2 regions of the Romboutsia ilealis genome follow, and region 2 is predicted to be linked to the other one. Evidence: riboswitches for the same ligand, from Rfam matches in the RefSeq annotation. Region 2 holds a riboswitch; the other holds the start of a gene.
What was found. Region 2 has a riboswitch for cobalamin ahead of CRIB_RS10115 (response regulator transcription factor). Riboswitches for the same ligand answer to the same signal wherever they lie in the genome.
Positions count from the first base shown of each region.

Region 1 (16,962 bases), 140 kb from region 2:
ATAACATTTAGTGATATGACATCATTTTAAACATATATAGACAAGAAAAGTCTTTTAAATTACACTTTTAAGCACTGGAATAAACTGAGTTAATACGAAGTTTGTTCAGTAGCGATAACTTTTTAATAACTGGTCAAGTTATTAAGGGTGCAGGGCGGATGCCTTGGCACTAGGAGCCGATGAAGGACGTGATAAGCTGCGATAAGCTTCGGGGAGTTGCACGTAAACTTTGATCCGAAGATTTCCGAATGAGGAAACTCACTTAGAGTAATGTCTAAGTATCGTTAAGTGAATACATAGCTTAGCGAGGGGAACCCGGGGAACTGAAACATCTAAGTACCCGGAGGAAGAGAAAGAAATTCGATTCCGTAAGTAGCGGCGAGCGAAAGCGGAACAGGCCAAACCAATGAAGTTTACTTCGTTGGGGTTGCGGACATACAACATGGATGCAATATCGTAAATGAAGAGAGTTGGAAAGCTCCGCCATAGAAGGTAATAGCCCTGTAGTTGAAACGAGAAAGCTACTAGTATGATCCAGAGTACCACGGGACACGTGAAACCCTGTGGGAAGCAGGAGGGACCATCCTCCAAGCCTAAATACTACCTAGTGACCGATAGCGCATAGTACCGTGAGGGAATGGTGAAAAGAACCCCGGGAGGGGAGTGAAATAGAACCTGAAACCCTGCACTTACAAGCTGTGGGAGCACATTACTTGTGTGACCGCGTACTTTTTGTAGAACGGGCCAACGAGTTACGTTAAGTAGCAAGGTTAAGCACTTAAGGTGTGGAGCCGTAGCGAAAGCGAGTCTTAAACGGGCGATTAAGTTACTTGGCGTAGACCCGAAACCGGGCGACCTATCCATGAGCAGGTTGAAGCGAAAGTAAAATTTCGTGGAGGACCGAACCCACGAGCGTTGAAAAGCTCGGGGATGACTTGTGGATAGCGGTGAAATTCCAATCGAGCCCGGAGATAGCTGGTTCTCCCCGAAATAGCTTTAGGGCTAGCCTCAAGCGTAGAGAAACGGAGGTAGAGCACTGAATGTCCTAGGGGGTATTGCACTTACCGAAGACTATCAAACTCCGAATGCCGTTTTCTTTTACTTGGGAGTCAGACTGTGGGTGATAAGATTCATAGTCAAAAGGGCAACAGCCCAGATCGTCAGCTAAGGTCCCTAAATGTACGTTAAGTGGTAAAGGATGTGGGATTGCACAGACAACCAGGATGTTGGCTTAGAAGCAGCCACTCATTTAAAGAGTGCGTAATAGCTCACTGGTCGAGTGATCCTGCGCCGAAAATTTCCGGGGCTAAAACGTACTACCGAAGCTACGGCATCAATTATGATGGGTAGGGGAGCTTCGTATGCAGGCTGAAGCATGACCGTAAGGACATGTGGACAGTATACGAGTGAGAATGTTGGCATGAGTAGCGAGACGTGGGTGAGAATCCCACGGGCCGTAAACCCAAGGTTTCCAGGGGAAGGTTCGTCCGCCCTGGGTTAGTCGGGACCTAAGCCGAGGCCGAAAGGCGTAGGTGATGGACAACAGGTTGATATTCCTGTACCGCCAATAAGCGTTTGAGAGATGGAGTGACACAGTAGGATAAGCTAACCGTACTGTTGGTTATGTACGGCTAAGCATTGAGGCAGTCTAAATAGGCAAATCCGTTTAGACAATGCTAGGATGTGATGGGGAAGCCCTTCGGGGCGAAGTAGCTGATTTCACACTGTCAAGAAAAGCTTCTATCGAGTTTAAAGGCGCCCGTACCGTAAACCGACACAGGTGGGTGAGGAGAGTATCCTAAGGCCAGCGAGAGAACTATTGTTAAGGAACTCGGCAAAATGACCCCGTAACTTAGGGAGAAGGGGTGCCTGTCTATGACAGGCCGCAGAGAATAGGCCCAAGCGACTGTTTACCAAAAACACAGGTTTCTGCTAAGTCGCAAGACGATGTATAGGAGCTGACGCCTGCCCGGTGCTGGAAGGTTAAGGGGATCTGTTAGAGCAATCGAAGCAGTGAACTTAAGCCCCAGTAAACGGCGGCCGTAACTATAACGGTCCTAAGGTAGCGAAATTCCTTGTCGGGTAAGTTCCGACCCGCACGAAAGGCGTAACGATTTGGGCACTGTCTCAACAATAGACTCGGTGAAATTGTAATCCCGGTGAAGATGCCGGGTACCTGCGACAGGACGGAAAGACCCCATGGAGCTTTACTGTAGCTTGACGTTGGGTCTTGGTACTACATGTACAGGATAGGTGGGAGACTAAGAAGCATGGACGCCAGTCTGTGTGGAGTCAACCTTGGGATACCACCCTTGTAGTACTGGGATCCTAACCATAGGCCTTGAATCAGGTCTTGGAACACCGTCAGGTGGGCAGTTTGACTGGGGCGGTCGCCTCCTAAAAAGTAACGGAGGCGCTCAAAGGTTTCCTCAGCACGGTCGGAAATCGTGCGAAGAGTGTAAAGGCAAAAGGAAGCTTGATTGCAAGACATACAGGTCGAGCAAGGACGAAAGTCGGACTTAGTGATCCGGTGGTACCGCATGGAAGGGCCATCGCTCAACGGATAAAAGCTACCCTGGGGATAACAGGCTTATCTCCCCCAAGAGTCCACATCGACGGGGAGGTTTGGCACCTCGATGTCGGCTCATCACATCCTGGGGCTGTAGTAGGTCCCAAGGGTTGGGCTGTTCGCCCATTAAAGTGGTACGCGAGCTGGGTTCAGAACGTCGTGAGACAGTTCGGTCCCTATCCGTCGCAGGCGTAGGAAATTTGAGAAGACCTGTCCTTAGTACGAGAGGACTGGGATGGACGTACCTCTGGTGTACCAGTTGTTCTGCCAAGGTCATGGCTGGGTAGCTATGTACGGAATGGATAAGCGCTGAAAGCATCTAAGCGCGAAGCCAACTTCAAGATAAGATTTCCCACCGTAAGGGTAAGACCCCAGGAAGACTACCTGGTTGATAGGTCGAAGGTGTAAGTGCAGTAATGTATTTAGCTTATCGATACTAATAGGTCGAGGACTTGACCAAAAAATAAACCTAAAGGTTTATATTGCAAACCGAATCAAAGATTTAGGTTGCTAAAATAAAATGATAAATATTAAATGATATGCAGTTTTCAGAGTATTAACTCTAAAACTTATGCGGGTGTAGCTCAATGGTAGAGTTCCGGCCTTCCAAGCCGGCTGTGAGGGTTCGATCCCCTTCACCCGCTCCAACTTAAATAAGATTATGTGGTTATTATAGCAAAGAGGATACACCTGTTCCCATACCGAACACAGAAGTTAAGCTCTTTAGCGGCAATGGTACTTGGTGGGCGACCGCCTGGGAGAGTAGCACGTAGCCACGTAATCTTTTTTTTATGCAAAAAAATAATTAAATTACAAAAATAGTTGGTTAAATTTACAAAGAAGAGATAGTAGTGTTATACTATATTAGTGAATATAAATAATTAATTAGCTTGGAGGTTGGGCATGAATATAGGTGTTATAGGGGTAAATCATAATTTAGCTCCAATCAATATAAGAGAAAAGGTTTCATTTACGGATATACAAAAGATAGAGGCTATAAACTACTTTCTAGATAGAGATATAGGAGAGGTAGTAATACTTTCTACTTGTAATAGAAGTGAAATTTATATCCAGGCAAAGAACATAGATGAAAAAATTAAATTGGTAGAAGATTTTTATGAAGAGTTTTTTAATGCAAAAGGTATAAAAGAATATTTATTTTCTAAAAAACATACTTCAGCAATAGAACATCTATTTAAAGTAGCATCAGGTCTAGACTCTATAGTTTTAGGTGAAGATCAGATACTTGGACAAGTAAAAGATGCACATGATTTCTCTATGCAACTTGGTTCTAGCAAAAAGATATTTAATAAATTATTTAGAGAAGCAGTAAATATAGCTAAGGATATAAAAAATACTACAAAAATATCACATCAACCTTTATCTATAAGCTATATAGGTATAAAATTTTTACAAAATAAGGTTGGTAATTTAGAAGGTAAAAAAGCTTTAGTTATAGGTATCGGTAAGATGAACAGGCTTACAATGAAGTACTTAGAAGAAGAAAAGCTAGACACAATATATCTATCAAATAGAAGTCATGGAAAAGTAATAGAATTAAAAAGTGAATTTAAGAATATAGTTCCTATAAAATATGAAGACAGATATAAAGTAATGAATGATGTTGATATAGTAATCAGTGCTACTGCATCTCCACATATGGTCATAAAATATGATGAAATGCCTGAAATTCAAAGAAAAATATTTATGATGGATATTGCACTTCCAAGAGATATAGATCCTAAGATAAATGAATTAAATAATATAGAAGTATATGACATAGATAACTTAAAAGACATTCATGATAAGAATGATAAAAAGAGAAAAGAGTTAGCGCAAACAGGATATGAGATGATATCTGAAAAAATTATAGAGTTTACAGAATGGCTAGACTCAATCAAAATCGACCCTACAATTGAATCATTAAATGATAAATGTTTAGAGATTAGAGAAGATACATTAGAATATATATATAGAAAAACTAATCTTAACAATAGAGATAAAAAAATTATCGATAAGATGCTAACATCTGCATTAAAAAGATTAATAAGAGAACCAATAATAAATTTAAAGCAAACAAAGGATAAAGGTAAAAGAGAAGAGTATATAAAGTTAGTCGAAGAATTGTTTGAACTTTAAAATTTAGGAGGACATATAGATGAAAAATGAAAAATCACTAAAGATATATGAAGAAGCAACTAAATATATACCAGGAGGGGTTAATAGTCCAGTAAGAGCTTTTAAATCAGTTGGATTAGATCCAATATTTATAGAAAGAGCTCATGGAAGTAGAATATATGATGTAGATGGTAATGAGTACATAGACTATATTTGTTCTTGGGGACCGCTTATGTTAGGTCATAGTCCGAAGGAAATAGTAGAAGGAATAGAAGAAGTTGTATATAGGGGAACAAGTTATGGAGTACCAACTGCAATAGAAGTTGAAATGGCTAAATTAGTTGTGGAAGCTTATCCTGCAATAGATCAAGTTCGTATGGTAAATTCAGGAACAGAAGCTACTATGAGTGCATTAAGAGTAGCTAGGGCATATACAAATAGAAATAAAATATTAAAGTTTGAAGGATGTTACCATGGACATTCAGATGCACTATTAGTTAAATCTGGTTCAGGAACAATAACATATGGAGTTCCGACAAGTCCTGGTGTACCATCGGATGTTGTAAAGGACACTTTAGTATGTAGATATAACGACTTAGATGAAGTAAAAAATATATTCAAAGAGCAAGGTCATGAGATTGCAGCTGTAATAGTAGAAACAGTAGCAGGAAACATGGGAGTTGTCCCAGGAACGAAAGAATTCTTACAACTATTAAGAGATATAACTAAGGAATATGGAACTGTTTTAATATTTGATGAAGTAATAACTGGATTTAGATTAAATTATAATAGTTCGGTGGGATATTTCGGAATAAAACCAGATATGGCTTGCTTTGGGAAAATAATAGGAGCAGGTCTTCCGGTTGGAGCTTATGGAGGAACTAAAGAAATAATGAGCATGGTATCTCCAGTAGGGCCAGTTTATCAAGCAGGTACACTATCAGGAAATCCTCTAGCAATGTATATGGGGAAAAAGAATTTAGAAATATTAAGAGACAATCCAAGTATATATGAAGAATTAGAAAGAAAAGCTATAAAATTAGAAGAAGGATTAAAATCTAATATAGAAAAGCTAGGACTAGATTATACAGTAAATAGAGCAGGTTCACTAGTTTGTTTATTCTTTGCAAAAGGGCCTATAAATAATTATGATGATGTTAAAAATTGTGATGTTCCTAAGTTTAATAAATATTTTGAAGAACTAATAAAAAGAGGAGTATTATTAGCTCCAACTCAATTTGAAGCTATGTTCTTATCAAATGCACATACAGATGAAGATATAGAATATACAATAAACGCAAGTTATGAAGCTTTGAAAGTTGCTCATAATATATAATTAAAATTTAAGTGGCTGTCTAAAAATAGAGTTATAGCTATATTATGATATAAGTTATATCAAGAAGTTTATTTTAGATAGTCACTTTAATTAAGATGTTAAGGTGGGATTAAAATGAGTATATTAGAAAGCACAGTAAATAATATAGATTCTTTAGATAAGACTTCTATTGAACAAGCTAAAAAAAGGCTAGATAGATTAATAAAGCCTCAAGGTAGCTTAGGTAAGATGGAAGATATTTGTATGCAATTAGCAGGAATACATAAAAATAAACACTTTGATACTTCTAAAAAGGTAGTTATAGCTTTTGGAGCAGATCATGGAGTTTATGAAGAGGGTGTAGCACCAGACCCTCAAAATATAACATATATGCAATTACCAAACTTTACAAAAGGGATATGTGGAGTGGGCGTAATAAGTAAGTTTGTAGGCGCTGATGTGATAGCTGTAGATATTGGTGTAAACTGTGACCATGAATTAGAAGGTGTACTTAATTATAAAATAAGAAAAGGAACATCCAATATGGCTAAGGGTCCAGCTATGACTATAGAAGAGGCTATTAGATCTTTAGAAATAGGTATTGAAATGGCTGAAGATTCTATAAAAAAAGGATATAACTTAATAGGTATTGGAGAAATGGGTATATGCAATACTACACCAAGTAGTGCGATAATATCTGTAATAGATAATTGTGACCCAGAGGATGTAACTGGTATTGGGGCCGGATTAAAAAAAGAAAGAGTTAAATTTAAGGCAGATACAATAAGAAAATCTATAGAATTAAATAAACCAAATCCAGAAGATGCAATAGATATATTATCTAAAGTAGGTGGATTTGAAATCGGTGGTATGGCTGGAGTTATACTAGGATGTAGTGCTAATAGAATACCTGTGGTTTTAGATGGATTTATATCTTATGCAGCTGCATTACTTGCATATAAAATCAATCCAAAAACTAGAGAATACATGATAGCATCACATTCATCGGCAGAAACAGGAACACAGAGAGCTTTAAATATATTAAACTTAGAACCAGTTCTAAATATGGGAATGAGGTTAGGAGAAGGTAGTGGAGCGGCTCTTGCATTTAATATAATAGAGGCATCAAATTACACATATGAAAATATGGCTACATTTGATGAAGTAGATATGGGTAGATAGTATTTTAGTTAGGAGAAAAAAATGAGCCAAGTTATATTAGTAACAGGTGGAGCAAGATCTGGGAAAAGTAATTTTGCAGAGAAGCTATGTAAAGAACAAAATAATAATACTGCTTATATAGCAACATCAATTCCATTTGATGATGAAATGAAAGAGAGAGTTAAAAAGCATAAAGAAAGCAGACCACAAAATTGGAAGACTTATGAAATATACAAAGATATATACACTATAATAAATGATATTTCTAAAGAACATAAAACTGTAATACTGGATTGTGTTACTTTATTGGTTAATAATTTAATGTTTACATACGAAATAGATATAGATAATTCGACACAAGATGAAATAAATGAATTAGAAAAATATATAAAAGAACAAGTTGAAAAATTACTTATAGAAATAAAAAAGACTAATTTATACTTTGTGATAGTTACAAATGAATTAGGATTAGGTGGAGTTTCTATAAATAAATTAACTAGAATATATACAGATATTATAGGAAGAATAAATCAACAAATAGCAACTCATAGTGATGAGGTATATTTTGTGGTAAGTGGAATTCCTATGAAGATAAAGGGGTAGCTTATGAAAAGATTTATTTCTATACTTCAATTTATGACTAGGATACCAATAAATATAGATACTGGATTTGATGAAGAATTTCATAAAACCATAACATATTTTCCGTTAGTGGGACTGGTACTAGGTGTATTAATATATATTATAGGTTTAGTATCTGGCATATTTTTTGATTCATTCATAACATCAATAATAGTAACATTAACATTAGTCATATTAACCGGTGGACTACATATAGATGGATTAGGAGATACTTTTGATGCTATATATAGTTATAGAGACAAAGAAAGAATGCTAGAAATTATGAAAGACTCTAGATTAGGTACAAATTCTGTTTTGGCCATTATGTTTTTAATATTATTAAAAATAGGATTTATATATAGCATAATAAATAATAATCTACTTTGGACTGTAATATTTATGCCTGTAGTGGCAAGACTTGGAGTAATTGTTATGATGTATAAAACAGTAACTCCTAGAGAAAATGGAATGGGAAATTTATTTATAGGAAAAGCAAGTACATCGATGTTTACTATTGCTATACTATATACAATAATATTAATAATAGGAATATCAAAATTAATATTCTTAGCTTCAACGTTTAAAGTAATAATGTTAATAAGTACTATTATTATATTATTCATATTTAATAATTTATTTAAAAAACATATATACAAAAAAATTGATGGAGTAACGGGTGATATATTAGGTTGTACAATAGAACTTGGAGAGCTTATATATTTATTTTGTATATATTTATTATTAATATAGCCCTCAATGAGGTGAAATATGGTAAAATTAATATTAGTTAGACATGCTCTAACAGTAGATAATCAAGAAAGTAGATTATCTGGACATATAGATAGCTCTGTAAGTGAAGAAGGAAAAGAGCAAATAGATAAGATTACAAATTACTTAAAGGATTTCGATATAGATAAAATTTACACTACAACATCTTCTAGAACTAAAGATACTGTAAAAAAATTATCTGAATTAAAATCTATAGAAATTATAGAAAAAGAAAGTTTAAAAGAAATAAGTTTTGGAGATTTTGAAGGATTAACTTTTAAAGAGATAGAAAATAGATATCCTGAAGAATTTCAAGATATGATAAAAAAAGGATATGAGTACAAATATCCTAATGGAGAGAGTTTAATAGATTCATATAATAGAGTTTGTACAGAATTAGATAATATTATATCTGATTGCGATAATCAAACAATTCTTATTTGTTCTCATGGAGGAACAATAAGAAATATAATAACTTATTTAATATCAAATAGTTATAAATACCACTGGAATTTTAAAATTGATAATGGATCAGTTACAATTTTAGAAATACAAGATGGGTTTACAGTTATAACTACTATGAATAATACTAGTTTTATATAGTTACTAAAATAGAATATTAGATTGAATTGGGTTCTTTCAAGATTAATAGGGAAAAAGGTGAAAATCCTTTGCAGCCCCCGCTACTGTAAGATGGACGAAACTAAAATTACCACTGTCGATATGATGGGAAGGTATAGGAGTAGGATGAAGTCGAGCCAGGATACCTGCCTAATTTAATTTTACTAAATAAATCTCGGGGTGAAGATTTTTATAATATATAATGTATAAAATAAAAGTCCTAACTTACAAGAGTTAGGACTTTTTCTAATATTCTGAATTTTTATGAAGGAGAACTGAATCATGGGCAAAAAGATTATGCTACAAGGAACTGCGTCAAATGTTGGTAAAAGTATATTAACAGCAGGTTTGTGTAGAGTATTTAAACAAGATGGATATAGTGTTGCTCCATTTAAATCTCAAAATATGGCATTAAATTCTTTTATAACTAAGGAAGGTCTTGAAATGGGAAGAGCGCAAGTATTCCAAGCCGAAGCTTGTGGTATAGATCCAGTTGCAGATATGAATCCTATACTTTTAAAGCCATCTGGAAACCATAGATGCCAAGTTATAGTTAGAGGTAAAGTAAGAGAAGATATGGCATCTTCCAAGTATCATACATATAAACCTCAACTAGCTAAAGAATTAAAGACTATATTCAGTGAATTTAGCAATAACTATGACATCGTTGTAATGGAAGGTGCGGGAAGTACAGCCGAGATAAATCTAAGAGAGCATGATATAGCTAATATGGGTATGGCAGAGATTGCAGATGCACCAGTAATAATAGTAGGAGATATAGATAGAGGTGGTGTATTTGCATCACTTGCAGGAACTATGATGCTACTAAGTGAAGAAGAAAGAAGAAGAGTTAAAGGTGTAATAATAAATAAATTTAGAGGCAGAAAGGAACTTTTAGAAGAAGGTATAAAAATGCTAGAGGAAATAATAAATGTTCCTGTCCTTGGAGTTATACCCTATAGCGATATAAAAATAGAAGATGAAGATAGTGTTACAACTAGATTCAAGGCAGTACAAGGAAAAAGAGACATACACATAGAGATAATAAGAACTCCTCATATGTCTAACTTTACAGATTTCAATATATTTGAAACACAAAATGATGTAAGCGTCAGATATGTAGGGTATGGAGAAGCTTTAAGTAATCCAGATATAGTTATCATTCCGGGAAGTAAAAGTACAATAGATGACCTAAAGTATATAAGAGAAAATGGATTAGAGGAACAAATAAAGGAGCTACAAAAAAGAGGCAAATTAATATTTGGTATTTGTGGGGGTTACCAAATGCTAGGAAAGAAAATAAAAGATCCTTATCATGTAGAAGGAGAAGTTGAAGAGATAGATGGTATAGGCCTTTTAGATACAGAAACTATATTTGAAAAAGAAAAGACAACTACTCAAGTAGAAGCAATAATACACCCAAATCTTTCAGGATACATGAAAAACTTATCTGGTAAAAGAGTAAAAGGTTATGAAATACATATGGGAATAAGTAAGCCTGGAAGTGAAGTATCTTATTTAAACTTAATTGATAAAAAGCTAGGAGAAGAAGTTAGCTATCTAGAAGGTAGTATAAATAAAAATGGAAATGTAGTAGGTACATATATTCATGGAATATTTGATGAAATAGATTTTACTAGAGAACTTTTAAATAGTATAAGAGAAGAAAAAGGATTAGAAAAATTACAAAGTAATGTAACTTCTTTTGATGAATTTAAGCAAAATGAATATGACAAATTGGCAGATTTATTAAGAGAGAACTTAGATATACAAAAGATTTATGAAATAATGACAGAACATGAAAATAAAATTTTATAGTTAGGTGAAGCTTATGAAAAAGATTTTAATAGCAGGGACGAATAGTGGTGTAGGTAAAACCACTATCTCACTAGGAATAATGCAAGCTCTTACTAAAAGAAATATGAAAGTTCAGCCATATAAGGTTGGACCAGACTATATAGATCCTTCATATCACACTTTTATAACAGGAAGACATTCTAGAAACTTAGATTCATATATGTTAGATGATGAAAAGATAAAGTATGTATTTAATGATGCATCTAAAGATGCAGATATATCAGTAGTTGAAGGTGTTATGGGTCTATATGATGGTATTGGAATCGATTTAGATAATTGCACAAGTTCTTATACATCAAAACTTTTAAAGGCTCCAGTTATACTTGTTATAAATGGAAAAGCTATGGCAGCATCTAGCGCAGCTATGGTACTTGGATACAAAGAGCTTGATAAGAATGTTGATATAAAAGGTGTAATAGTTAATAACGTAAAAACTAAATCACACTATGAAATAATAAAAAAAGCTATAGAAACATATTGTAATATAGAAGTTTTAGGATACTTCCCACCAAATAATGAATTTTCATTAGAGTCAAGACACTTAGGATTAGTACCAAGTGTTGAAATAGAATCTTTAAAGACGAAATTCAGTAACTTAGCAGATGAAATAGAAAAGTACATAGATATAGATAGGATAATAGAAATTTCAGAAACTGAAGAAGTTGAAAGTGAATTTGATATAAGAGACTTTATAGAAAAAAATAAATTAGAAAATAAGACTATAGCTATAGCTTATGATAAAGGTTTTAACTTCTATTATAGAGAAAACATAGAGCTTCTTGAAGATTTAGGATTAAATATAAAATATTTTAGTCCATTAAATGATAAAGAAGTACCTATATCTGATTATATATATATTGGTGGAGGATTCCCTGAGATATTTGCAAAAGAAATAGAGCTAAACAAATCTATGAGGGAATCTATAAGAAACGCTCATGAAAAAAACATTCCAATATATGCTGAATGTGGTGGGCTAATGTATTTAGGTGAAAAACTTGTAGACCAAAATGAAAACGAATACGATATGGTTGGAATTTTAAAAGGAATTAGTAAAATGACAAAATCTTTAAGAAGGTTTGGATATTGCTACGGAATTGCCAAAGAAGATACAATCTTATCAAATGTAGGAGAAGTAATAAAAGGACATGAATTCCACCATTCTGTATTTGAGAGTGAAGAAGAATGTGCTTATATAATGAAGAAGGAAAGAGATAAAAAAATTGTTGATGAGTGGGAAGGTGGATATAGCAAAGGAAATACACTAGCTACATATTTACATACTCATTTCTATAACAACTTAAATTGCATAGAGAAGTTTTTGGGTAAGCACAAAAATGACTTAAATAAAGAGAAATTATTAGTAAAGGAAGAGAATTAATATGAATATACTATCTATTTATATAGGTTATATAATCGACCTGATTATAGGAGATCCATATTCTTTTCCTCACCCTGTTAGATTTATTGGAAAATTAATAAAAATAACTGAAGATCAAATAAGAAAAGTAGCAAAGAATGATAAAGCATTAAAAATAGGTGGATTTATTCTATGGTTTATTACAGTTGGAGTAACTTATCTTGTTACATATTTAATAGTTAAATTAAGTAGCTTGATTCCAGGCGGTTTTTTAATAGCAAACTCATTCTTGATTTATACAACACTAGCTACTAAATGCTTAAAAGATGAAGCAGTAAAAATATATGAATTATTAAAAACTAAAGATATAGAAAAAGCAAGAGTTCAAGTATCTTATATAGTTGGAAGAGATACAACACATTTAGATGAAGGCGAGATAATAAGGGCAACTGTAGAAACAGTAGCAGAAAATACTGTAGATGGAATTATAGCACCTATGTTTTATGCTTTCATAGGCGGAGCACCATTAGCGATGGCATATAAAGCAATAAATACTTTAGATTCTACAGTAGGATATAAAAATGATAAATATAAGGACCTGGGATTTGCATCAGCTAAAATTGATGATATAGCAAACTTTATACCAGCTAGAATATCATCTATATTAATGGCAATAGGAAGCTTTATATTGAAATATAACTATAAAGATGCATTAAAAATATCTATAAGAGATAGAAAAAATCATAAGAGTCCAAACTGTGCTTATCCAGAAGGAGCAGTTGCTGGAGCATTAGGAATTCAATTAGGTGGAATAAATATATACTTTGGAAAAGCAGTATACAAACCAACTATAGGAGATAAGCATAGAGAGATAGAAGTTGATGACATAGTAAAAACAAATAAAATAATGTATGCAACATCAATAACATCGATAGTTGTATTTACTATAATTTTCAAATTTTTATACTAAGGGGGCATATATGAAAGACTTAGGACATGGTGCTAATGTAGAACCAATGGCAAGAATGTATAACAAAAACCCTAAAGATATAATTGATTTTAGTTCTAATATAAACCCAAACGTAATTCAAGGACTAGAGGAATATATATTAGAAGGATTACAAGAAAGTAGAAGCTATCCAGATATTAAATATACAAATCTAAGAAATAATATATCTCAGTATATAGATGTAAGACCAGAATTTATAATACCTGGAAATGGAGCAACTGAAATAATTTACTTGCTTATGAAAAGTATAGATAAAAGGATTGCTATATTAAATCCTACATTTTCTGAATATGAAAGAAGTGCAAGACTTAACAATTTAGATGTAATAAATTTAAATTTAGATGAAAGTAATGAGTTTGAAATAGATTTAAATAATATAAAAGAAAATATTAATAAATTTGATAGTTTATTCGTATGCAATCCTAATAACCCAAATGGGAAGGTTAAAAACTTAGAAAAACTTTTAGATATTATAGTAGATAATAATAAGTTATTAATAGTAGATGAAACTTTTATGGAATTTGTTGAAGAAGAAGAGAAATATAGCTTAGTTAAATATGTAGAGAAGTATCCAAATTTATTTATACTTAAAGCTGTTACAAAATTTTTTGGCCTTCCAGGAATAAGACTTGGATATGGCCTAACAAGCAATAATGACATAATAGAAAAAATATATAACTATAAAGAACCTTGGACAATAAATTCTTTTGCAGATACTTTATCTAACTATATATTTAAAGATCAGAAATATATAGAGGATAGTAAAGAGTATTATATAGATGAACGTAACTTTATGTTATCAGAGCTAAAATCTATAAATAGCATACACGTATATGATACAGATACAAATTTTATATTAATTAGACTTAATGACAAAAGGGCAAAGGAAATAAAAGTTGAATTGTTAAGAGAAGGAAATATTCTTATAAGAGATGCTTCGAATTTTATCGGATTAGATGATAGATATATAAGGATAGCGATAAAGTCTCATAAAGAAAATGAACTTCTTATAAGACATATGAAAAAACTATTGGGTGATTAATATGAAATATTATGGAATTTGTCCAGCATCTTGCGGCGAATTTGTTCAAGGTGTAATGGATAGAGCAGAATATCTCTGCTCATATGCAGTGGATTTATACTCTACTGCTGAGGTTGAGGAAAAGTTGAATAATATAAATCTTGGACCGTTAAAGTCTAGAAAAGCTATAGAAGCAGTATTTAAAAAGTTTAACATACCTGTTGAAGAGAGTAAGAATATATCTTTAAAAATAAGAAGTAAAATACCTGTTGGTAAAGGTATGGCAAGTTCTACTGCTGATATAGGAGCAACAATAGGAGCAACATTACGATTAATAAAAAAAGAATTAAGTAGTGAAGAAATATCAAAGCTAGCGTCTACTATAGAGCCAACAGACTCTATATATATAGAAAAAAATAGTATTTTTAATCCTTTAAATGGTGAAGTAATAAGGCATTTAGGTCATGTTAAGGATTTAAGAGTAGTGATATTAGAGCCCAATAGAACTTTAAATACCATGAGGATTAGAAAAGCTCCAAATTATAAAAAAATAAAGGCTCAAAATAAAGAAATTATAAAAATATCTTTTAGCCTTTTAGAAGAAGGAATAAAGAGCAATGATATGCATAAAATTGGAAAAGCGAGTATTTTTAGCAGTTTAGCTAATGAAAGTATACATAAAAAGGAAGGCTTAGAGAAAATAATAGAGATATCTAAAAATTATGGTGCTTATGGAGTTAACGTTGCTCATAGCGGAACGGTTGTAGGTATATTAATAGACAAATCTATGGATGACACTAGGTTAATAGAGTTATTAAGAAATGTAGGTCTTGATTCAGTTTACAAAAAAATGTACACATCAAATATAATCGATGGTGGAATTAGGGCGGAACAAGCATGGATTTAAGTTTGATAAACAAAAAATTAGATGTTTAGTGGAAGAAAATTATTTTCATTTGTTAATGTGCCAACATATTTATACAAAATAATGGAAGTGATGGATTAAAAAGAATTAAGTTTAGATGCTATTGTAGGTGTTTCAGTTGAATTTGTAAGAGCATCATAATCTAAATATGAATTAGAAAAATTATTATAAATTTAGGCAAGGTGGATCTAGCATGAAAAAAGCAGTTTTAGTAGTGAGTTTTGGGACAAGTTATAAAGAAACTCGAGAAAAAACTATAGAAGCTTGTGAAAATAAAATAAAAGAAGGATTAAAAGAATATGACTTTTTTAGAGCCTTTACTTCTAATATGATAATAAGAAAATTAAAAAATAGAGATGGTTTACACATAGAAAATCCAGTAGAAGCATTAGATAGATTATATAAAGAAGGATATCAAGAAGTTATAGTTCAAACACTTCATATAATATGTGGAAAAGAATTCAACAAGCTAAAAGAACAAGTTGAGAGTTATAAAGATAGGTTTGAAAAGATAATACTAGGTAGGCCATTATTGACATATATAGAAGACTACAAGGAAATAGTAGAAGCTATAGAAAATCAAATACCAAAAATGGAGTCTCAAGAGGTTGTTGTATTTATGGGGCATGGAACATTTCATGAGTCGCACTCGGCATATACAACTTTAGAATATGTGTTAAGGGATTCTGGTATAAATGCATATGTAGGAACATTCGAAGGCTATCCAGAAATAGAATTTCTTATAAGAAGGTTACAAGTAAATAACATAAAAACAGTAAATTTAATGCCATTTATGCTAGTAGCAGGGAATCATGTAATAAATGACATGGCAGGAGATGGAGAATATTCTTGGAAGAGTATATTTAAAAGTCATGGATTTGAGGTAAAAATACACTTACAAGGATTAGGTGAGAATCCTTATATCCAAAATAAATTTATGAGACATGCACAAAGTTGTATAGTAAATTTAAAATAACTAGAAGATATATGTTAATTAATCAAAATGAAATTTTAGATGTGAAAATTTTATGGAATAGATGCAGTAGCTGGTGATAATTATTAATAATAAAAGTGGTAGAAACGTTATAAAGTTTAGATAGATATATATAAGAAATAATAGGTAATTTAGAAAAGAATGACATTATAGAGAATTTTATATTAGTAAGTAAATCACCTCAAGGGAGATAGAAAGTATATACTAACTTAAGATAGATAAATTTAGAAGAGAAAATATCTTACTTTTCAACTATACTAGTAAATAAAGAAGTTAAAAAAGAGGTTAAAGTAGGATAGTTAATAGTAACCTCTAAAGGAGATGAAGTTATGAAAATAATAGTTGGAACTAGAGGGAGTAAGTTAGCAGTAACTCAAACTAATTGGGTTATAAACAAACTTAAAGAAAAACATCCTGAAGTTGAATTTGAAACTAAGATTATAAAAACTAAAGGTGACTTAATACAAAATGTTAGTTTAGATAAAATAGGGGATAAAGGGTTATTTGTAAAAGAGATAGAACAACAACTAATTGATGGTCAGATAGATATGGCTGTTCATAGTATGAAGGACATGCCATCAACTTTACCTGAAGGATTAAAATTTGCAAGTATCCCTAAAAGAGAA
Region 1 covers NZ_LN555523.1:2,271,237-2,288,198, reverse strand. Annotated here, with positions in the region: rRNA gene CRIB_RS10735 (23S ribosomal RNA) at 132-3,029, shown strand; tRNA gene CRIB_RS10730 (tRNA-Gly) at 3,143-3,216, shown strand; rRNA gene rrf (5S ribosomal RNA) at 3,232-3,348, shown strand; gene hemA (glutamyl-tRNA reductase) at 3,473-4,708, shown strand; gene hemL (glutamate-1-semialdehyde 2,1-aminomutase) at 4,728-6,023, shown strand; gene cobT (nicotinate-nucleotide--dimethylbenzimidazole phosphoribosyltransferase) at 6,138-7,184, shown strand; gene cobU (bifunctional adenosylcobinamide kinase/adenosylcobinamide-phosphate guanylyltransferase) at 7,206-7,766, shown strand; gene cobS (adenosylcobinamide-GDP ribazoletransferase) at 7,770-8,534, shown strand; gene CRIB_RS10695 (histidine phosphatase family protein) at 8,553-9,155, shown strand; cobalamin riboswitch at 9,167-9,341, shown strand; gene CRIB_RS10690 (cobyric acid synthase) at 9,456-10,991, shown strand; gene CRIB_RS10685 (cobyrinate a,c-diamide synthase) at 11,005-12,408, shown strand; gene cbiB (adenosylcobinamide-phosphate synthase CbiB) at 12,410-13,357, shown strand; gene CRIB_RS10675 (pyridoxal phosphate-dependent aminotransferase) at 13,368-14,438, shown strand; gene CRIB_RS10670 (GHMP family kinase ATP-binding protein) at 14,440-15,324, shown strand; gene CRIB_RS10665 (sirohydrochlorin cobaltochelatase) at 15,536-16,318, shown strand; gene hemC (hydroxymethylbilane synthase) at 16,666-16,962, shown strand, end outside.
Region 1: another riboswitch for cobalamin. It lies ahead of CRIB_RS10690 (cobyric acid synthase); the one in region 2 lies ahead of CRIB_RS10115 (response regulator transcription factor).

Region 2 (16,962 bases):
CAAGTTATGTAGGCGGAGATATCACTGCGGGCGTATTATCGGCAGGTATTTGGTCTAGTGAAGAAAATGTACTATTCATTGATTTAGGTACTAATGGAGAGATAGTATTTGGAAACCGAGATTATATGATGAGTTGCGCTTGTTCTGCAGGTCCTGCATTTGAAGGTGGAGGAATAAGTTGTGGAATGAGAGCTTCAAATGGAGCTATAGAAAAAGTAAAAATAGACAAAGAAACTTTAAAACCAACTCTTACAACAATAGGGGATGTTTCTCCTATAGGAATATGTGGTTCAGGTATAATAGACTTAATATGTCAGATGTTACTTACTGGAATAATAGATAGAAGAGGTAAAATACATAGAGATATAGACAATGAAAGAATAATATTTAATGAGTATGAGACAGGCGAATATGTATTAGCATTTAAAGAAGAATATAATTTAGATCAGGATATAACTATAAATGAAGTTGATATAGATAATTTTATAAAAGCTAAAGGCGCGATATATTCAGGAGCCTCAGTTTTAATAGAAAGCTTAGGTATGGATTTTAGTGTAATAGACAAAGTATATATAGCTGGTGGAATTGGAAATAACCTAGATATAGAAAACTCAATATTAATAGGTTTACTCCCAGATATAGAACGAGAGAAGTTTATATATATAGGAAATAGTTCATTAGTAGGTTCTTATCTTGCATTAATAAGTAAAGATGCAAAGAAAAAGCTTCAAGAAATAGGAAGTGAAATAACATATGTTGAATTAAGTGTTTATCCTACATATATGGATGAATTTATATCAGCATGTTTTTTACCACATACAAATATAGAGCAATTTCCAACGATTAAATCAAAATTAGGAGAATAAAATATTAAAAATAAGATTATTATAAGTAGTTAAATTTAGTTGACTTTTTATAAATTACACTGCTATACTCAAAGTATAAATAAATAATAAAAAGCGAAATCATGAAGGTTTCTTTGGTGTATTGAAATACCTGAAGAAACCTTTTTTAGTATAATCTAAAGGGGGAAATAATATGTGTGAATCTGCTGCTTATATTTTAAAAGAAGATGGAATGGAGAGAATAATGGATAATGTTGTTAGCGTAGATCCATTTGAAGGAAAGGTATATTTAACAGATTTATTAGGAGAACAAAAAATAATAGATGGCGAAATAAAAGAAATAAGACTAATGGATCATAAGATAATAATAAAGGAAAATAAAAGATAATAGGGGATAGATATATGGTAATAGCAGTTATAGATGGTATGGGTGGAGGAATAGGTGCTCAAATAGTATCTAATCTTAGAGAAGAACTACCTACATATATAGATATATATGCACTTGGAACAAATTCTATTGCAACTAGCGCTATGATGAAAGCTCATGCAAATAAAGGAGCAACAGGAGAGAATGCTATTATAACATCAGTAAAAAAGGCTAATATAATAGTTGCACCAGTTTCCGTAACGATGCCAAATTCGATGATGGGGGAAGTAACGAGTAAAGTTAGTGAAGCTGTTATTGAATCTGAGGCTTTAAAAATACTTTTACCAATTATTCCAGAGAATATAGAGTTAGTAGGACTAGAGAATAAACCATTAGCATTACTTATTAAAGATTCAATAAAATTAATAAAAAATGAATTTAATATAAAATAAATAGGGGGATAAATAAATGATATCTGGAAAACAAAGAGTAAGATATCATCATGGACATGACCAAGATTATGACCATATACATGAAAATAATCATTCTCATGGTGATGCTATAGAAAATAAAGATGAAAAACTTTTAAAAATTCTTCTAGTTCATTGGGTAAATCACAATGAATCACATGAAGAAGGATTTAGAGAATGGGTATATAAAGCTAGAAATATGGGAAAAGATGAAACAGCAAATAATATTGAAAAGGCTATTGAATATTTTCAAAAAGCCAATGAAATGTTAATCGAAGCTAAAAAACATATGTAGAAGAACTTATACCATGAAGGTAAAATATTAATATCCTTCATGGTTTTTTAATATGTTTTATATATAATATTTAACAAAGGGGGAGTATATAAATGATAAAAAGTTATAGTTTAAAGAGATTTTTAGTAGTACTATCAATAGTAGGATTAACCATAAGTATTGTTGGGTGTTCATCAAGTAGTGATAATAAAGATAAAGTATCAGAAACTAAGATAGAAGAAACTAATTTTACGCCAGTAGAATTTACATATTCAGATGGAGCGAAAGAATATGATGTAAAAGTTGAAAAACCAAGAGAAAAGGCAGTTACATTATCTCAATTTATGACAGAAATGTTATTAACTCTTGATTTAGGAGATAAAATGGTTGGAACAGCTCTTTTAGATAATCCAATACTTCCCGAGTTTGAAGAAGCATACAATAAAATACCTGAGTTAGAAATAAGTGAAGGTCATTCTATATCCAAAGAAGCTTTTATAGCAACTGGGGCTGATTTTGTCAGTGGATGGGATATGTCTATATCAGATCAAACAACAGGTAGCCCAGATGAACTTATAGAAAAAGATATAACGCCTTTCTTAGCCAAGTCATATTCTCCAGATGCTACAGTTGAAACAGTATATGAAGATTTTGAATTGTTAGGAAAAATATTTGATGTAGAGGATCAAGCAACTGAAGTAATAAATAAAATGAAAAGTGATATAAAAAAAATAACAGATAAACTTGGTGAAGTAAAAGAGGAAGACAAGGTAAGAGTTATGGTATATGATTCTGGTGAAGATAAAGCTATGGCAGTTGGATCAGGTTTGGCAAATAACTTAATAGAACTTGCAGGAGGAAAAAATATATTTGGTGAAGAAAGTCAACCATATATAAATGCTACATGGGAAAGTGTAGTAGCTGAAAATCCAGAAGTTATAATTGTGACAGACTATTTAGCAGGGTCTCCTGTTGAAAAAAAGATTGAATTTTTAAAAAGTCATCCAGCACTAAAAGATATTGATGCAATAAAAAATGATAAAATATATGTTGTAGGATTAGCTGATTTATCTCCAGGAATTAGAAATCCTATGGTTATAGAAAAAATGTACGGATATTTCTACGGAGAAAATAACTAGTGGATATAAATTCACAAGAAACGAGAAGTTTTTCATATAAGAGAGGGTTCTCGTTTTGGACTATATTTTTAACTATAGTATTAATAGCAACTATAATAGGCGCAATAGCTATAGGTAGTACATATATAGAACCTGGAGTAGTTTATAAAGTATTAATAAATAAACTTTTAAATCAAAATATATTTGATTCAACTTGGAATATAATGTTTGATAATATAATATGGGAAATTAGGCTACCAAGAGTATTACTAGGAGCAATATGTGGTGCAGGTCTTGCTCTTTGTGGAGTACTTATGCAATGCGTTACTAAAAATCCAATAGCAGAGCCATATATACTTGGAATATCCTCTGGAGCATCTTGTGGTGCAGTAGCTATTATTATTCTTGGAGGAATGTCATCTATTGGAATAACGAGTATCACAGGTGGAGCATTTATTGGATCAATTATATCTGGTGTTTTAGTTTTTGTAATAGGTACGCAAATGGGAAGAATAACATCTACTACCAGATTAGTTTTGTCTGGGATGGCAATATCAACTATATTTAGTGCATTAACAAATCTTCTTATATACTCAGCGAAAAATTCTAACCAAGCAAAAAATGCATTATTTTGGACTATAGGAAGTTTAGGTGGTGCTAAGTGGGATATTTTATTGATTCCATTTATAGCCTTAGTTTTTGTTATTATAGTATCATTTATAATGTCTAAGTCATTAGATATTCTTCTTTTAGGAGATGATAGTGCAGTAATACTTGGCATAAATGTTAAATTAGTAAAATCAGTTATATTAATTTTAGCAACTCTACTTACATCAACATTGGTTGCTATAACTGGAGCTATAGGGTTTATAGGTCTTGTCGTCCCACATGTATGTAGAACTATAGCAGGAAGTGACCATAAGAAGTTAATAATACTTTCATCATTAGTAGGATCAATATTTTTAATATTATCAGATGTTGTTGCTAGATGGATTTTTCCTCCAATAGAAATTCCTATAGGAATAATAACATCATTAGTTGGTGGACCATTCTTTTTATATTTAATTTCTAATAAAAATTACTCATTTGGAGGAAATGATTAATGATTAAAGTAAAGGTTGAAAATTTAAAATTTACTATAGATAAAAAAGAAATACTGAAAGATATATCTTTTGAAGTTCCAAGAGGAAGCTTTGTAGGAATTATAGGCCCAAATGGTTGTGGGAAGTCTACTTTATTAAAAAATATATACAGACTATATAAACCATCTAGTGGAAGTATAACTTTGGACAATAAAGATTTAGCTAAGATGAAAGATAAAGATTGTGCAAAAGAAATAGCAGTACTTGCTCAAGAAAGTAATTCACAATTTGATTTTACTGTAGAACAAATAGTAAAAATGGGACGTTATCCATATAAATCTATTTTTGAAGATTATTCTAAGAGTGATCTTCAGATGGTTAAAGATATGTTAGAGAAAGTAGGATTAAATAACTATAGCAATAGAAATTTTTCTAACTTATCTGGAGGAGAGAAACAAAGAACATTGATTGCAAGGGCTTTAGTTCAAAATACAGATTTTTTAATATTAGATGAACCTACAAATCATTTAGATATAGGTTACCAAATACAGCTTATGGATCTTATTAAAAGCCTCAATATAACAACTCTATCAGCTATACATGATATGAATATAGCATCTATGTATTGTGATTATTTAATAATTATGAAAAATGGTCAAATAAAAGATTTTGGAAAAGTTGAAGATGTAATAACATCTGAAATGTTAAAAGAAATATTTGGTGTAAATGCATATGTAGGTATAAATCCTATAAATAATAAATTACAAGTTTCATTTATGCATAGTCATGAACATATAAATGGTGTGGGTCATGACCATATACATGAAGATGGATTTACTGGAAAACATACGCATTATCATTATAATAATAAATGCTCATATTAAGGTTAGATGATTGATAATCTTTTTTGTAAAATAAATGATATAATTTCTGATAGCTAGAGGATAGGGAGTACATAAGGTTATTTGGAAATCAAGAAAATAAAATAACTTATTGATATTATAGATAATATAGTATACTATTATAGTATGACAACTAAAGAAATATTATAGGTGCTCACAAGTTGAGTTAAAAGGGAAAAAGGTTAAAGTCCTTTGCAGCACCCGCTACTGTAAGGTGGACGAACGTTTCAAACCACTGTGAATATTCATGGGAAGGGAAACTAGTAGGATGAAGCTAAGCCAGGATATCTGCCTATAGTATATAGAAATTCTTCGGGATGGGGAAGGTTCTTATTTATTAATATATAGTAAAGTTGTATTATTATATATGTTTATATAAGCTCATCATATCTTGATGGGCTTTTAATTATGACTTTAAGCAAATTTCTTTAAATAAATAAAACTTATCCTTAAAAATGCTTTAGCTGCAATACTAAAGCATTTTTTTACTTTTATTTTTAATTAAATAGTGGGGAGAGGTATTAAATTAATGAAAAAAATTTTAATATGTGATGACCAAGAATCAGTACATGAAACTATAGGTGAATATTTAAAGTTAGAAGGTATGGAGTATGTATCTGCTTTTGATGGGTTAGATGCCCTAGAAAAAGTTAAGACTTTGGATATCGATTTAGTATTACTAGATTTAATGATGCCTAAGATGCTTGGCACAGATGTATGTAAAGAGATTAGAAAAAATAGTAATGTTCCTATTATTATGCTTACAGCGAAAGGAGAAACTGTAGACAAGATAATAGGTCTTGAAATAGGAGCGGATGATTATATAAGCAAACCATTCTCACCAAGAGAAGTAGTTACACGTGTGAAAACTGTACTTAGACGTATACATTCATCAAATATATATAAGCCTAAAAATATTTTGAATTATGATAATCTTAGAATAAACTTAGATAATCATGAGGTATATATAAATAATGAAATATTAAATATTACGCCTAAAGAAATTAAGATACTCTATACACTTGCATTGAATAAAGGAACTACTTTATCAAGAGAGTATATATTGTCTGAAGTATGGGGATATGATTACTTTGGCGATACTAGAGTAGTTGATACTCAGATTAAAAGGCTTAGGAAAAAAATTGATATGGATAATTTAAATTGGGGAATTAAGTCAGTATATGGTGTTGGATATAAATTTGAGGTATCTTAATGAATAAAGAACTATTTAAGAAATTATTTAGAATAATAATTAGGGCTAGTATGGTTACTGTATTAACTATTGTATTATTTTGTAGCATAATTATAAAGGTATATTTTTTGAAAATTAACTTAAATGATATCCAATATAAGGTTAAGCACGCTGTATCTAATTATGAAAAAGACGATAATCTTTTATTTAAAAATATACAGCGAAGATTAGGTAATGATTTGATTATAAGAGTTTATGATAGCCAAGAAAAAGCTACATATAAATTTAATAATTTTAAATATGAAGATAACTATATTTCTGATGAAAAAATATCAAAAGTATTAGATCCGTATATAGAAACAGTTTTAGGCGGAAGTTCAATAAAAGATGTGATTAAGTTATATGGAATTAAGGGCGATTGTATGTTAATTGGTGAGCCTATCAATGAAGATAATGATGTAGTCAGAGCAATATTTATAATAAAATCAACAAGCGACGTTACCAATTGGTTAATAGTATTTTACATAGTTATTATAATAAGTATGACTTTAGTATTAATATCTATTATAGTATCTATTTATATTTTTATAAAAAGAGAATTTAAGCCAATAGAAGATATGACAGATGCAACAATATTAATGTCTAAGGGAGATTTTTCTATTAGGGTAGAAGCTAATCAAAACAATGTTATTGGGGAGTTAGTTAGAAAATTTAATTATTTAGCAGATAACTTAGAAAAGAGTGAAGAAGAATCAAAAATGCTAGATCAAATGAGAAAAGATTATGTTGCAAATGTATCTCATGAGTTAAAGACTCCTGTAACATCGATAAGGGCTATAGCTGAAATACTTAATGATGATGAACTTAAGGATAGTATAGATAAGAATAAATATTATAGTATGATTCTTAGAGAATCGATAAGGTTAGAGGTTCTAATTAAGGATATGTTGGAATTATCTAGGCTTCAATCTGGTAACATAGCTTTTGAAAAGTCATATGTAAGTGTAAACGATATTATAAATGAAGTTATTGAAAAATTTGAAATTATGGCAGATGATTTAGATATTGATTTTATAACCCCTAAAAATTTAGATAATATACCAAGTATATATACTAATTATAATAGAATAGTTCAAATACTTATAATCCTCTTAGATAATGCATTTAAATTTACAGCCTCAGGAGGAGTAGTGTGTTTAGAGGTTTCTAGTAAAACTGAATATTTAGAAATTAGTGTTATAGATTCTGGAATAGGAATAGATAAAGAAGATATACCTTTTATCTTTGATAGATTTTACAAAGCAGATAAATCTCATAATTCAAATGGAACGGGGATAGGTTTATCTATTGCATATGAAATAATTAAGCATCTAAATGAGAACATTTATATTGAATCAGAAATTGGAAGAGGTTCTAAATTTACTTTTACTATACATTACATGTAATTTATTACATATTGATATTATTAAAATAACTCGTTGTGCTAGTTAAACATGATTATTGAAAATACTAAAGTCTATTAAACTATACTTTTATAGTTCAAAAACTTTATATAGTAATTTCAATATGTTTAGTAAAATAACCAGCATAATAGATTAAAATAATATTATTCTATCAAATAATGAATATATTCAAAAAGCTAGAAAATAAAAATTATTGGTGCTAGTCATGATTTAAATAGAGTTTTTTATATCGTGATAAGATTTATGTTTTAAAAGATGGAATTATAATAGCATATAGAAATCCTAAAAATATTTTAACTAGAAAATTAATAAAGAAAGTATATGAAATAGATTCTAAATTAATAAGGATGAAGGCGGAGATATTTTGAGTGTATTTTATAAAGTATTTATATAAAGTAGAGTGTAATATCTCTACTTTACATAATAATAGTAAAATTTTTCAAAAAAATTATATAAACTATTGACTATATTGTTATTAGATTGTATAATTAAGGTATAAATTAAATAAGGAGAAGTACTCAAGTGGCTAAAGAGGAACCCCTGCTAAGGGTTTAGGCTGGGTTATACTGGTGCGAGGGTTCGAATCCCTCCTTCTCCGCCAGTTAAAAGACTATGAATTTCATAGTCTTTTTTACGCTTAAGGATATTATAATACTTAAAAAAATGTGGATAAATTCTGAATGTAAGTAATATCAATAAATTGGTTTTGAGCATAAAAAGGATTTTGAGCAACGGACGAAGTCGTTGGCGACATGAGCGAAGCGAATTTTTTATTGTAAATGAATAAAAAAGTACCTTATAGAAAAACTATATCAATAGATATAATATATGAAGGAAGGTACTATTATGAAAAAGTTATTATATATAAGTGTAAACTCTAAGCCTGAAAATTTATCTGCAAGTAAAACTGTGGCTAGAAAATTTATAAATAAATTTTTAGAAAAAAATAAAGATTTCCAATTAGAAGAGATAGACTTATATAAAGAGCATATACCTAGACTTGAGTATCAATATTTTGAAAAGAGAAATTGTATAATAAATGAGAGTGATGCTAAAGAACTAAGTGATAAAGAACAAAGAGAAATAAAAAAAATAAGAGAACTATGTGATCAATTTATAAGCGCTAATGCTTATGTAATTTCAGCTCCAATGTGGAGTTTGTCATTTCCAGCTCCACTTAAAGAATATATAGACTGTATAATGCAAGATCAAAAAACTATAAAATTTGAAGGTAAAAAAATAGAACCCCTTCTAAATGATAAACCAAGAACCATGGTATATATTCAATCTTCAGGTGGAAATGTGCCTTGGATGTTAAGACCAATTATGAATAAAGGACTTAATTATATAGAAGATATAATGAAATTTATGGGAATTAAGAAGTTTGAAGAATTATTAGTTGATGCTACTGGATTTACAGAAGAAGAAAAACAAGAAGCAATAAATAAAGCATCTAGTAAGATTGACGATGTTATAGATTCAATGAAATTTTAATATAAATGTTAAAGAGCTATAGTCCATATTATAAGGACGATAACTCTTTTTTTATTAGGTAATTGCATAATGAATATATATTATCTTCTAAGAATGAGTCATTAAACTTTAATGGAATTATTTTATATAAATTATAAAATAAAATTGTGTTATTATTTGAGTCTCGACCTTTGTCTAGCGATACATTTAATATTAGATTTTTCTCATCAGAGATTATAGAGTATGAATCATTATATATATTTATGTTAAATACGTTACCTTCAAAAGTATTATATATAATCGATAGTATGTTTTTGGATATTTTAAATGATCCTGGAACTAATTCTAATGATAAATTATTTGTAGCTATACATAAAACATTTAATTTATGTTTTAAAATATCTTTTATTTTAAAAATGACACCTAAATAATAAATATCTTCATAATTATGAAGAAGTATTTTTTCTTTTAAGTCTATATTTTGATTAACAGAATAATCTTTATATAAATCAATGCTTTCTTTACCAGAAATGGTATCTTCTCTATGAATACCAAGGTATTTTTCTATAGTTTTTAGTTTACAATCAGATAGAGAAAGTTTTTCCTTAAAGGGTCTTATAAGTTTAAGGATATCAATATCATCATTTTTAGATAGATAAAAATCGATATTATGTTTTTTTAGTCTAGTATTTAAAAAAGGAATATCAAAAGTTAGCCCATTAAAAGTAATATGATTTTGATAATTTTTTATAGTATTAATAAAAGTAAGTAGAAGTTCTTTTTCATCATCTTCTGTATTAGCAAAAAATTGCTTAATAACAGTTTTATTATCTTGATTAAAAAGAATTCCTATCAAAATAACTTTACAATAATTTGAGTTAAGGCCTGTAGTTTCTATATCAAATACAAAATGGTTAGGAGGTATATCTATTAATTCATCTAAAGTTTTAGTTATTACTTCCATAAAATTTCTCCTTTCTCCAATTATATATTATAATAATTATTAGGTTAAGCAAATATGCTTAACATTATTATAAATGAAATAAATAATACTTCAAGGTAGGTAGTATATGATAAGTATAGATAAATTAAATGAAAATCAATTAAAGGCTGTAGAACACATAGATGGACCTTGTATGGTGCTTGCAGGGCCAGGTTCAGGAAAGACTAGAGTTATAACATATAGAATAGCTAATATGATTGTAAATAAAAACATAAAGCCTACAAGCATACTTGCAATAAGTTTTACAAAAGCTTCATCTATAGAAATGAAAAATAGAGCATTAGCTTTAAGTAATGACTTTAGAATGAATAAGGTTACATATGGAACATTTCATTCCGTGTTTTTTAGGATATTAAGGTATTTTGAAAATTATAATATTGAAAGTATCCTAGATGAAAAAACAAAGAGGATTGGATTAAAGAGCATATTAAAGGGATTAAATATAGAAAATTCAGATGATGATGAAACTATTGGACAAGTTATAAATGAAATTTCATATGTGAAAAATGAATTGATGGATAAAAGAGATTTTAAATCAGAGGTATTGACTAATGATGAATTCATAAAGGTATATAATTTTTATGAAGAATACAAACAACAAATGAATAAAATAGACTTTGATGATATGTTAATAAAAACATATGAATTATTAAAACATAATAAGGCAGCTTTAGATAGAGTGAGAAGTGTTTATAGATATATTCTTGTGGATGAGTTTCAAGATATAAATAAGGTTCAATTTGAAGCATTAAAGTTAATAGCAAATCCAAATAATAATATATTTGTAGTAGGAGATGAAGATCAAAGTATCTATGGATTTAGGGGATCTAGACCAGATTTCTTATTAGAATTTGAAGAGTATTTTTCTAATACAACAAAAGTATTATTGGATATTAATTATAGATCTAAAGGTGAAATAATAGATATAGCTAATAGATTAATAGAAAAAAATACAAATAGATATGAGAAAGTTATAAAATGTGGTCAAGGCAATGGTGCTAAGGTAAATTATATTTCGCCCGAAGATTCAGAGGAAGAGGCTGTATATATAGCAAAAGATATAAAAGATAAGATTCAGGAAATGTATACGGAGTATACTGATTTTGCAGTAATATATAGAACTAATATACAATCAAGAGCTTTAGTTGATGTATTTATGGATATGAGAATCCCATTTGTAGTTAAAGACTCAATAGTTACTATATATGACCACTGGGCTGCTCAAGACATACTTGCTTACTTAAGAATAGGAGTTAATCCAAATTCTAATAAAGATTGGATAAGAATTATAAATAAACCTTTTAGATATATTTCTAAAGACAATTTAAATTTGATAAAGGATGAACCGGATTTTATAAATTCATTGATTAATAAGTGTGACTTACATCCTAAGCAAGTGAAAACTATAAATGATTTAGATATAGATATAAGTTATGTAAAGGGGCTAAGTCCTAAAAATGCAATATCATATATTAGAACAACTTTAGATTATGATAGATATATTTTGGATTATTGCGCGAATAGAAAAATAAAAACGAATGGACTTATAGAAATACTAAATGAGCTTGAAAGTTCAGCTACAAACTTTAAAACTATACAAGAATATTTAGAGCATATAGAAAGAGTAAAGTCTGAATTAGTAGATAATAAAAATAACAAAGAAACAGATGGTGTTATTTTTACAACTATGCACAGCGCAAAAGGATTAGAGTTTAAAAATGTTTATATTATAGGTGCTAATGAAGGGACAATACCACATGAAAAATCTTATGATATAGATGATGAAGCAAAGAAAAATGATCAAATAGAAGAAGAGAGAAGACTTATGTATGTAGCAATAACTAGAGCGGAAGAAAATATATGTATAAGTTCGCCAGTTAATAAGTATGGTAAAAGAGTTTCTAAATCAAGGTTTGTAGAAGATATAAAAGCTCCAACTAAAAAAGAAATGGATAGTATAAGTATAGGAGATAAAATATATCACAAAAAATTTAAAGAAGGTACCATAGTAGAAAAGAATGGTGATTCTATCAAAATAAGATTTAAAGATAGAGATAGAGCGTTAAATTCAAAGGTATGTTTAACAAAGAGAATAATATGGAAAATATAAAGAGGTTAATCTCTATTAAGAGATAACCCCTTTTTTATTTTAATAATATATTCCTTTTTCAAAGAAATCTTTTATTTCGTCTAAATTATCAGTCTTTCCAAGTGCTAACATAAGTTTTATTCTAGCTTTTTGACCTGGAAGTTCTCCACCGAATATACATCCGATATTTCTTAAATCTCTACCAGAACCTAAATAACCATAACTATCAAAGACTCTACCTGAATGGCATCTAGAAACTATAACAACGGGGATATCTTTTTCTCTAGCATATTTAACACCTTCATACATTTTAGGAGGTACATTACCTCTACCCATTGCTTCAATTATAATTCCTTTATAACCGCTATCAGCTGCAAACTTTATAAAGTCATCATTCATTCCAATTCCAGATTTGATTAAAGCAACTTTTGTTTCAACTTTATCAGTATCTATTATTGTTCTTTCTTCAGTATTCTTAAATAGTACTAATTCATTGCAGTCAATTAAACCTAATGGGCCTTTACTTAATGATTTAAAAGTATTTAAGGCTAATGTATCAGTTTTAGTTGCTTCAGAAGCTAATAAAACCTCATTGTTTAAAACTATAAGTACACCTTTTCCAACAGCTTTATCAGATATAGCTGTACAAACTGCTGCAGATAAATTGCTAGGCCCATCATATCCAAGTTCAGAGCTACTTCTCATGGCTCCAGTAACTATAACTGGTTTTTCACTAGATATAGTTAAATCTAGGAAGTAAGCAGTTTCTTCTAAACTATCAGTACCATGAGTTATAACAGCACCGCAAATATCTTCTCTTTCAAGTAAATTATTAATGTAATGCTTTAATTCTATTAATCTTTCTGGCGTCATATGAGGTCCAGGTATTTCAGCAAAATTAAATACTTCGATATCAGCAACTTTGTCTATGTTTGTAACCATTGACATTATTTGTTCTCCTGATAGAGTAGGAATTGCTGCACCAACATTTTCATCTACTGTCATAGAAATAGTACCACCAGTAAATATTATAGCGACTTTTTTCTTATTCATTACAATATCACCCACCTTTTATATTAAAAAACAAATACAATTATTTTACATTTTTTTATTTAAAAACATATAAATAAATATATATATATAAATTATATCAAAAAAAAACTATTTAAGTCTAGCGTTAAAAAAATATAAAAAAAAGAGCTTGGGGAAGCTCTTTTTTCGCTAAATTGACTTCCGTTGTCAACTTAACAATAATGGATATAAAGTCTATCCGTTCAAAAGGGGTATTGGGAATAGAGATTTTAATTAAGGTTATCAGGGGGATAACCATGTATTTATAATAACAAAGTTCGACACTAAAATCAATAGTTTTTCAAAAAAATATGAAAAAATATAAAATAAAAAAACCTACTTCGCATCCGATCGTGAAGTAGGCCATAAATGAATATAAATTATTCATTTAAAGGGGTATTGGGAATAGAGATTTTACTAAGGTTATCAGGGGGATAACCATATATTTATAATAACAAAGTTCGACAGTTTAATCAATAGTTTTTTACAAGAATATCAAAAATATTACATCTTTGTAGTGTAGATAATATTTTTATGTAATGAAAAATTTATTATATGTTAAAAAATAAAAAATTTAATGATATAATAAATAGATACGATTTTATAAAAGATATTTATATAAATTGAATTTTTAATATTTTTGATAATTAATAGATGAAGTTGGTAAAATAAATAATAAAATGTATATAAATAGAAAGTTGGTGCAATGTATGGATATATATTTAGACAATAGTGCTACAACGAAGCCATATAAAGAAGTTATAGATAAAATGGTTTATGCGCTTAATACAGACTATGCAAATCCATCTTCTTTACATAGAAAAGGTGTAGAAGTTGAAAAGAATATAAAAAATATAAGGCAAAGTATAGCTAGAACTCTAGGTATAAAAGATAAAGAAATATACTTTACATCTGGAGGAACAGAGTCTAACAATACCATAATAAGAGGTATTGTAGCTTTAAATAAAAAAAGAAAAAACCATATAATATCTACTACTATAGAGCATCCATCGGTATTAAATACTCTAAAGGATTTAGAATCTGAAGGTTGTGAAGTTACATATTTAGAAGTTGATAAAGATGGTAAAATAGATATAGAAGAGTTTAAAAATGCATTAAAGCCAACAACTTGCTTAGTTACAATAATGCATGTTAATAATGAAGTTGGTAGCATACAACCAATACAGGAGATCGGCAAACATCTTAAAACATTAAAGGACAAGGTATTCTTACATGTAGATGCTGTTCAATCTTATGCTAAGATAAACTTTAAACCATCAAAATATAATATAGATTTTATGAGTGTTAGTGGTCATAAGGTACATGGACCAAAAGGAATAGGTTTCATGTATGTTAGAGAAAATAATAGAATAAAGCCTATTTTAACTGGTGGGGGACAAGAAATAGGAATAAGATCTGGGACAGAAAATACACCAGGTATATATGGCTTAGGAGAAGCTATAAGAATAATAAATGAAGATTTAGATGGTAAAATAGAAAAAATAAAAAATCTAAGAGATTTATTAAAAAGAGAGATAATAGAAAATATAGAAAATATAAAATTAAACTCTCCAGAAGATGGAGTTTGCCATATATTAAATGTTACTTTTTATGGAATAAAAGGAGAAGTGCTACTTCATTATCTAGAACAAAAAGGTGTGTATGTATCTACTGGATCTGCTTGTTCATCTAAGAAAAAAGGTAGTCATGTATTAAATGCTATGGGACTTTCTCCTCAAGAAATAGAAGGTGCGATAAGATTTAGTTTATCAGATTTAAATACAGAAGAAGAAATAAAAGAAGCGGTTAAAGTAGTTAAAGAATCAGTAAGTGATTTAAGAATGATAATGAGAAGAAGATAATCAATTTAAGAATGACAAAATTAAGTTAAGAGGTGGAAAAATTGTATAATATATTAATAGTTAAGTACGGAGAAATAGGTGTAAAGGGCAAAAACAGATATATATTTGAAAATAAGCTTATAAAAAATGTAAAAAATATATTAAAGCCTATAGGAAAGTTTAATGTATACAAGGAATATGGAAGAATATACGTTGATTTAGATGGATATGATTATGAAGAAATAGTAGAGGAAGTTAGAAAAGTATTTGGTATAGTTGGAGTTTGTCCAGCTGTAAGAGCAGAAAAAGACTACAATTTATTAAAAGAGTTAGCATTAAAAATGTTAGAAGAAAAAATAGACCAGGGATATAAATCTTTTAAAGTTGATTCAAGAAGAGGAGATAAAGACTTTAAGCTAACTTCTCAAGAGATGAGTTTAGATATAGGTGGATACCTAGTATCTCAAGTAAAGGATAAAATAGCAGTAGATGTTAGAAATCCAGAAGTAAAAATACATTGTGAATTAAGACAAAATCATGTAATGGTATATAGTGATACAATTCCAGGTTATGGAGGACTACCGTTAGGAACTAATGGTAGAGCAATGTCACTTTTATCAGGAGGTATAGATTCTCCAGTAGCATCGTGGATGGTGGCTAAGAGAGGTATGGAATTAGAATGTATACATTTCCATAGTTATCCTTTCACTAGTGAAAAATCACAGGAGAAGGTTAGAGATTTAGCTCAAATTTTATCTAAGTATTGTGGTAGAGTAAGACTTCATAAAGTAAATATGTTAGAAATACAAAAGGCTATAGGTTTAAATTGTAAAGATGAGGAAATGACTATAATTTCAAGAAGATTTATGATGAGAATAGCACAACAGGTGGCAGAGAGTAGACATTGTGATGCATTAGTTACAGGAGAGAGTATAGGACAAGTTGCATCTCAAACAATACAAGGCTTAACTTGTACAAATGCATCAGTAAGTATGCCGGTATTTAGACCGCTTATAGCTATGGATAAAACTGAGATAATAGATATAGCACAAAAAATAGGAACATTCGAAACATCTATATTACCAGAAGAGGACTGTTGTACAGTGTTTTCACCTAAGAAACCAGTTACAAAACCTAAGCTAGATAGAATTGAAAGATCTGAAAATGCATTAGATGTAGAAAAGTTAATACAAGATGCAATAGATAATATAGAAGTTGAAGATATAGAGTTTTAATATAAATAAAATCCATTATAATGATTATTTATTATAATGGATTTTTTGTTAAAATAATTTTACATTACTTAAATATAATAAAAAATTATAAAACTTAATAGCAGTGTACTATTAAAGAGAATAGATAGTTATTATATAAATTTATAGCAAAAGAGAATCATATTATAAAAAGACTATCTTACATTTAAGATAGTCCTTTTATGATTTATTTAGATTTATTGTTGAATACTTTAACACCGAATTTTTCTACTATTTCGCTAGCTTTAGCAACATCTTCACTAGTAGCATCTTCAATATTTTTTAATTCATAATTTAATCCCATGGCTTCCCACTTATGAACACCTAGAGAATGATATGGTAAGAATTCAAATCTTTCTACATTATTAAGTTTAGATACAAATTCACCTAGAGCTTCTAAGTTTTCTTTAGTATCTGTTATACCTGGAATTAATACATGTCTTATCCAAACCGGTATATTTCTTTCATCTAAATGTTTAGCTAACTTAAGTGATTTTTCAACTCCAACACCAGTTAAAT
Region 2 covers NZ_LN555523.1:2,131,894-2,148,855, reverse strand. Annotated here, with positions in the region: gene acsV (corrinoid activation/regeneration protein AcsV) at 1-866, shown strand, start outside; gene CRIB_RS10145 (CooT family nickel-binding protein) at 1,039-1,233, shown strand; gene CRIB_RS10140 (DUF3842 family protein) at 1,248-1,664, shown strand; gene CRIB_RS10135 (hypothetical protein) at 1,681-1,977, shown strand; gene CRIB_RS10130 (ABC transporter substrate-binding protein) at 2,070-3,095, shown strand; gene CRIB_RS10125 (FecCD family ABC transporter permease) at 3,095-4,177, shown strand; gene CRIB_RS10120 (ABC transporter ATP-binding protein) at 4,177-5,040, shown strand; cobalamin riboswitch at 5,190-5,368, shown strand; gene CRIB_RS10115 (response regulator transcription factor) at 5,588-6,271, shown strand; gene CRIB_RS10110 (sensor histidine kinase) at 6,271-7,695, shown strand; tRNA gene CRIB_RS10105 (tRNA-Ser) at 8,222-8,314, shown strand; gene CRIB_RS10100 (FMN-dependent NADH-azoreductase) at 8,560-9,207, shown strand; gene CRIB_RS10095 (ribonuclease H-like domain-containing protein) at 9,236-10,150, opposite strand; gene CRIB_RS10090 (ATP-dependent helicase) at 10,257-12,299, shown strand; gene CRIB_RS10085 (asparaginase) at 12,339-13,331, opposite strand; gene CRIB_RS10080 (cysteine desulfurase family protein) at 14,060-15,211, shown strand; gene thiI (tRNA uracil 4-sulfurtransferase ThiI) at 15,253-16,425, shown strand; gene pflA (pyruvate formate-lyase-activating protein) at 16,631-16,962, opposite strand, start outside.